One region of the Kitasatospora sp. NPDC052896 genome, then DNA from elsewhere that is predicted to be linked to it. Evidence: riboswitches for the same ligand, from Rfam matches in the RefSeq annotation. Region 1 holds a riboswitch; the other holds the start of a gene.
What was found. Region 1 has a riboswitch for cyclic di-AMP ahead of ACIGXM_RS07945 (transglycosylase family protein). Riboswitches for the same ligand answer to the same signal wherever they lie in the genome.
Positions count from the first base shown of each region.

Region 2: it holds a riboswitch for cyclic di-AMP, as region 1 does, so the genes downstream of both, ACIGXM_RS06140 (M23 family metallopeptidase) here and ACIGXM_RS07945 (transglycosylase family protein) in region 1, are expected to answer to the same signal.

Region 1 covers NZ_JBITZU010000002.1:404,499-407,698, forward strand. Annotated here, with positions in the region: gene eno (phosphopyruvate hydratase) at 1-937, opposite strand, end outside; gene ACIGXM_RS07945 (transglycosylase family protein) at 1,126-1,995, opposite strand; cyclic di-AMP (ydaO/yuaA leader) riboswitch at 2,001-2,164, opposite strand; gene ACIGXM_RS07950 (cytochrome P450) at 2,377-3,200, opposite strand, start outside.
Region 2 covers NZ_JBITZU010000001.1:1,320,585-1,323,784, reverse strand. Annotated here, with positions in the region: gene ACIGXM_RS06145 (hypothetical protein) at 1-392, shown strand, start outside; gene ACIGXM_RS06140 (M23 family metallopeptidase) at 496-1,698, opposite strand; cyclic di-AMP (ydaO/yuaA leader) riboswitch at 1,711-1,870, opposite strand; gene ACIGXM_RS06135 (alpha/beta fold hydrolase) at 2,093-2,944, shown strand; gene ACIGXM_RS06130 (TetR/AcrR family transcriptional regulator) at 2,944-3,200, shown strand, end outside.

The DNA of each region.
Region 1 (3,200 bases):
ACAGGTCGTCACCGACCAGCTGCACCTTGGCGCCCAGCTCGTCGGTGAGGGCCTTCCAGCCCTCCCAGTCCGACTCGTCCAGCGGGTCCTCGATGGAGACCAGCGGGTAGTTGGCGACCAGGTCGGCGTAGTAGGCGCCGAGCTCGGCGGAGGAGAGCGCCTTGCCCTCGAACTGGTAGGCGCCGTCCTTGTAGAACTCGGAGGAGGCGACGTCCAGGGCGAGCGCGACGTCCTTGCCCGGGGTGTAGCCGGCCTTCTTGATGGCCTCGACGATCAGGTCGAGCGCCTCGCGGTTGCTGTCCAGGTTCGGCGCGAAGCCGCCCTCGTCGCCGAGGCCGGTGGAGAGACCGCGCTCCTTCAGCACGCCCTTGAGCGTGTGGTAGACCTCGACGCCCCAGCGGACGGCCTCGGAGAAGGACTCCGCGCCGATCGGGGCGATCATGAACTCCTGGATGTCGACGTTGGAGTCCGCGTGCGAGCCGCCGTTGAGGATGTTCATCATCGGGACCGGCAGGACGTGCGCGTTCGGGCCGCCCAGGTAGCGGAACAGCGGCAGGTCGCTGGCCTCGGAGGCGGCGTGCGCCACGGCGAGCGAGACGCCCAGGATGGCGTTGGCGCCGAGCGAGGACTTGTCGGGGGTGGCGTCCAGGTCCAGCATCGCCTGGTCGATCAGCCGCTGCTCGGTCGCGTCGTAGCCGACCAGCTCCGGGCCGATCTGCTCGATCACGGCGAGGACGGCCTTCTCGACGCCCTTGCCGAAGTAGCGGTTCTTGTCGCCGTCGCGCAGCTCCAGGGCCTCGAAGGCACCGGTGGAGGCGCCGGACGGGACAGCGGCACGGCCGGTGCTGCCGTCGTCGAGGCCGACCTCGACCTCGACCGTGGGGTTGCCGCGGGAGTCGAGGATCTCGCGGGCTACGACGACATCAATGGACGGCACGAGGCATCTCCTATGCGGAAGCGGTCCGGGGGACGTGGAACGGGTCGTACGACCAGAGCCTAACCGCACCCACCGGTCCGGCCGCCCGGACCTGGCTCCCCGTCTCGGCGTGTGGTCGGACTACCGGCCGGTAGTTCACCCGAATGCGCGTGCGGGGCAACCTGATCGCCCCGCACGCGCCGCCCGGCTCAGCCGAGGTGCAGCACCTGACCGGGCATGATCAGGTCCGGGTCGCCGCCGATCGTGCCGTGGTTGCCGTCGTAGAGCGCCTGCCAGCCGCCCTGGAGGTGCTGGGTCTGGGCGATCATGGAGAGCGTGTCGCCGGGACGCACGGTGTAGTCGTGGCCCGAGCCGGTGCCCTGCGCGGCGGCGGCGGGGGTGGCGGCCGGGGCGGCGGCCGGCGCCGCCGGGGCCTGCGCGGACACGCCGGCGTACTGGTCGTAGACGCTCTGGTGGCTGGTCCAGTACCAGCCGCCGTCCTTCTGGTACCAGAAGACCTTGGCGGCCGGGTCCCAACCGGCCTTGCCCTGGAAGACCGGGCCGCTCTGCTGCGGCTGGGCCTGCGGCGCCTGAGCGTGCGACTGGGCCTGCGGCGCGGCCTTGGTGCGGGCGGCCGGCGCGGACGAGCCCGACGACGACGAGCCCGACGACGACGAGGTGTCGACCGCGGCGGGAGCGCCACCGGCGGTCAGGCCGGCCTTGACCGAGCAGACCGGCCAGGCGCCCGGTCCCTGGTCGGCCAGCACCTTCTCGGCGACGGAGATCTGCTGGGACCGGGTGGCCTGGTTGGCCTGCGGGGCGTACTGGGTGCCGCCGTACGCGGCCCAGGTGGAGGAGGTGAACTGCAGGCCGCCGTAGAACCCGTTGCCGGTGTTGATGCTCCAGTTGCCGGTGCTCTCGCAGTTCGCGACCTTGTCCCAGACCGATGCGGTGGCGGCGTGCGCGCCGGTCGCGGTGAGCAGCGGCATCGCCAGTCCGACTCCGGCCACGCCGGCCGCGGCGATGGCCTTCTCGGTATTGGTGCGACGACGATGACGGCCTGTTCCGGTGAGCAGCATGAAGGTTTCCCTCTCCGCACGCCTGCGAGGTGAGCTGTCGGGTTCGGACCGGGAGGTGGCCCGGCCGTCCGTCCGGATCGCTCCGGCGGGCGGCTTCACCCCTAGCCGTGGGGAACGGCGGAATTACCTGGGTCCCCCGCCCCTGCCCAGGGTGTGGTCGGTGTCCCGATGGCGCGGCGGGCAGGATTCGGCGTTCCGCGCACGGGGTCCGCAGCTGCGAACTCCACGGAGAGTAGACAGATGGGCAGACCAATCACAAGCTCATATCGCATACATCACATGAAAATTACGGACCGTCATGGATCGCCTACCAACGACGGGCATATGTCCGCATTGATGGGTATTCAGATTCGGTCACACCGGGGCGAATCCGACACGCCGTCAGCCCTCGGCCGTGAACGCCACCGGGAGTTCCCGCAGGCCACGCATGATCAGTCCGCCGCGCCAACGCAACTCGGCCGGATCCGCCGACAGCTGAATATCCGGCAATCGGGTCAGCAGCGTGGCCAGCGCGATCTGCCCCTCCAGCCGGGCCAGCGGGGCGCCGATGCAGTAGTGGATCCCGTGACCGAAACCCAGGTGCGGGTTGTCCGTCCGGGCCAGGTCCAGGGTGTTCTCGGCGGCGAACCGGGCCGGGTCCCGGTCGGCCGCCGCGAGCACCACCAACACCGGGTCACCGGCCGCGATCCGCACCCCGCCGATGGTCAGCGGCTCGGTGGCGAACCGCCAGGTGGCCAGCTCCACCGGGCCGTCGTAGCGCAGCAGCTCCTCGACGCCGGTGGTCAGCAGCCCCCGCTCACCGCGGGCGAGCGCGCCCTGCAGCAGCGCCCGCTGCTCCGGGTTGCGGAGCAGCGCGTAGGTGCCGTTGCCGATCAGGTTGACGGTGGTCTCGAAGCCGGCGAAGAGCAGGATGAAGGCCATCGCGGCGGCCTCGTTCTCGGTGAGGTGCTCGCCGTGGTCGCTGGCCCGGATCAGACCGGAGATCAGGTCGTCCCCCAGGTCGGCCCGCTTGCGGTGGATCAGCTCGGCCAGGTACGTCCGCATCCGCTTCACCGCGCGGGCCACCCCGCCGCGCGGGCCGCCGCCGTGGCGGATCATCATCCCGGCCCAGTCCCGGAAGTCGTCCTGGTCCTCGGCCGGCACGCCGAGCAGGTCGCAGATCGCGTAGATGGGGAGCGGGAAGGCGAACTCGTGGATCAGGTCGG
Region 2 (3,200 bases), on a different contig from region 1:
TGGACGGGCTGGACCAGCCGGAGGGCGTGGAGGGCTGGGAGCCGGGGGTGCTGCTCGGGATCGGGATGGCCACCGACGGGGCCCGGCTGCTGCTGGAACGGCAGTTGATGGAGCGCAGCTACCGGAACCTGGCCGGACTGACGGCGCTGGGCCACCCGATGCCGGAGGAGCTGGCCGGCGACTACCCGGCCTTCGAGGCGGCGGTCCAGGCGGAGGCGTTGCGGCTGTGCGGCGAGTGGACGGTCCCCGGGCTGCCCGAGCTGCTGCTGACCGACTACCAGGACCTCGCCCCCGAACCGGGCGCGGCCGAGGTCGACGGCTACCTGCTGCAACGCGGGCTGGTTGACCTCCCGCTGCCGGAGGGCGACTGGACCTTTCCGGGCGACGAGTGAGGGGCGGGGTGCGGAGTGAGCGCTGACAGTCGTGGTCAGTCGTCAGCCCACACCCGGGCTGACGACCTCCGTCGACTGTCACCCGTCACTCGCCACCAACCGGCTACGGGTTCAGCCCGTGCCCGCGCAGCCAGCCCAACGCGTCGACCGGGGCGCCGCCGCCGGGGCGGACCTCCAGCCGCAGCCGCGGACCGCTGACGCCACCGACGGCGGCGTTGGCGGTCATGCTGACGTTGCCGGTGGCGCCGACCTTGCCGAGCACGGTGCCCGCGGCGACCGGGCCGGCCGGGACGGTGATCGCGGAGAGGTGGCAGTACCAGAGTTGAGTGCCGTCGGACAGCGTCTGCACCACCCGGTAGCCGTCGGAGCCGGACCAGCCGGCCGAACTGACGGTCCCACCGGCGACCGCGGCCACCGCGCTGCCGGCGGGGGCGGCGAAGTCGGCACCGGTCTGCAGGTGCGCCCAGTGCCCGCCCGGCTGGCCGTAGCCGGGGCCGAGCGCGTACGACGAGGCGACCGGCAGCGCGAACGGGCCGACGACCGGCGACACCCCGGCCTGGTCCGACGCCCCGGCCTGGTCGGTGACACCCTCGCCGGACGCACCTCCGACGGCCACGGGTCCGACGACCGCGACCGCGGCAGTCCCGGCGACAGCCCGCCCCTGCTCCTCCGCGACCTGCGCCGTGGCGGCCCGTACCGCCGCCGCCCGCGCGGCCTCCTCGGCCTGAGCGGCCTCGGCGGCCTGCGCCGCCGCCTGCCGTGCGGCCTCCGCCTCCGCCTCGGCTCGGGCCTGTGCCTCGGCCTGGGCCTGCGCCTCGGCGCGCGCCTGCGCCTCCCGCTTGGCCGCGGCCTCCCGGGCGGCCTCGACCCGGGCCGCCTCCTCGGCCGCGGTGCGCCGGGTGTCGGCCTGCTGCTGGATCCGGGCGGCCAGCGCCAGTCCGGGGTCGGCGCCGTGGTCGGCCATCTGGTCGACGTCGACGGCGTGCGCGGGCTGTACGGGCTGCTCGGGCGCGGCAACTGTGGTCGGAGCAGGTGCCGCCGGCCCGGGAGTGGCGGCAGCGGCGGCGCTTGCGGAGAACCCGGTGGCCCCCAGGGCGGCGGCCATCGCCGTCACGCCGAGCACCGGCGCGCCGCTACGGCTCTGCCGGGGCAACCGGTGCCGCGCGGCCTCCTCACCCACGATCGACTGCTCGGGCCCGAAGGGCGCCGGCTCCGTTCCGTCCTGCGGCCCTGTCCCGTCCGGAAAGTCGAGCAGCTGAGTACCTCCGGCCTGGGTGCGACTCTCCGGGGTGTGCGTCGACGCCACGGGGGCGCGCTCCTTTCCTTCCTTCGCGCCTACCGGGTTAGCTGACGGGTTCGGAGCAGGAAGGTCTCCTACGGTCCGGCCGGGGCCGGTCCGATTCACCCCAAGGAACGGTGGTTCCCCGGCTCTGCGACCCCGCCCTCGGGCTGGGTCGCGGATTGGGCGACGGCGCACGGTGCCGTTCGGGTACGGCGTTGCCGACCGCGCTGCGTTATCAAACGTTAATCCCAGAAGCCCGTGATTCCAAGCCGCTCCCCTGAGGCCCGCGCGGCCTCCTGAGGCCCCGAGCACGCGTAGACACGAGCCTCGCGATCGGGCCGTGGAGCGTTGACAGCTAAGGCTATTAGCCTTAGCTTTGTGGCTGTCAGCAGGCACCTCGACAGCCAGGAAGGCCGCCATGTCCACCGGCTCCAGCACCGACGCCCTCACCCCGCGGACCCAGTACCTCGACGTCCCCGGCGGCACCGTGGCCTTCGACGACACCCGCGGCTCCGGCAGACCGGTGGTCCTCCTCCCCGGCATGCTCGACTCCCGCACCGTCTACCGTCACCTGCGCCCGCTGCTCACCGCGGCAGGCCACCGAGTGATCACCATGGACCTGCGCGGCTTCGGCGACTCCTCGATCGCCTGGGACGACTACTCCCCCGCCGCCCTCGCCACCGACCTGCTCGCGCTGCTCGACCACCTGGACCTCGACCGCGCCACCCTGGTCGGCAACTCCTACACCGGCGCCACCGTGGTCAGGGCGGCGGCCACCGCGCCGCACCGCGCCGCCGGGATCGTCCTGGTGGACGCCTTCATCGAGGTCCCGCCGCCGGGAGCCGTCCAGCGCGTCCTCACCAAGCTGCTCGGCTCGCTGGTCCTGAACCTCCCGAGCACCTGGGGCACGTACCTCAACCACGCCTACCCCACCCGCAAGCCCGCCGACTTCGCCGCCTACCGGGCCCGCATGGTCACCGCCCTGCGCACCCCCGGCCGGCGCCAGGCCACCCGCGGCTACGTCACCGGCGACTCCTCACCGCTCGGCTGGACCCAGGACGTGCGGTGCCCGGCCCTGGTACTGATGGGCACCAAGGACCCCGACTTCCCGAAGCCGGAGTTGGTCGCCGACCGGCAGGTCGCCGCGCTCACGGCCAGCGCGCCGCGGGCCCGTAGGGTGATGATCGACGGCGCCGGCCACTACCCGATGGCGGAGTTCCCGCAGGCCACCGCCGACGCCCTGCTCCCGTTCCTCGGTGAGGTGGCCTGATGCCCAGGGTCGGACTGACCCCCGACGCCGTGGTCGACCACGCCCTGGCGCTGATCGACGACGAGGGCCTGGAGGCGCTCACCCTGGCCGGAGTGGCGGCCCGCGCGGGCGTCGCCACACCGTCCCTCTACAAGCACGTGCCCGGCGGCCTGGGCGCACTGCGCCGACTGGTCGCCGTCCGGGTCACCTCCGACCTGGCCGACCTGCTCGCCCGGGAGACCGCCGGCCGGACCGAGGACGCCGCCGTCGAGGCCCT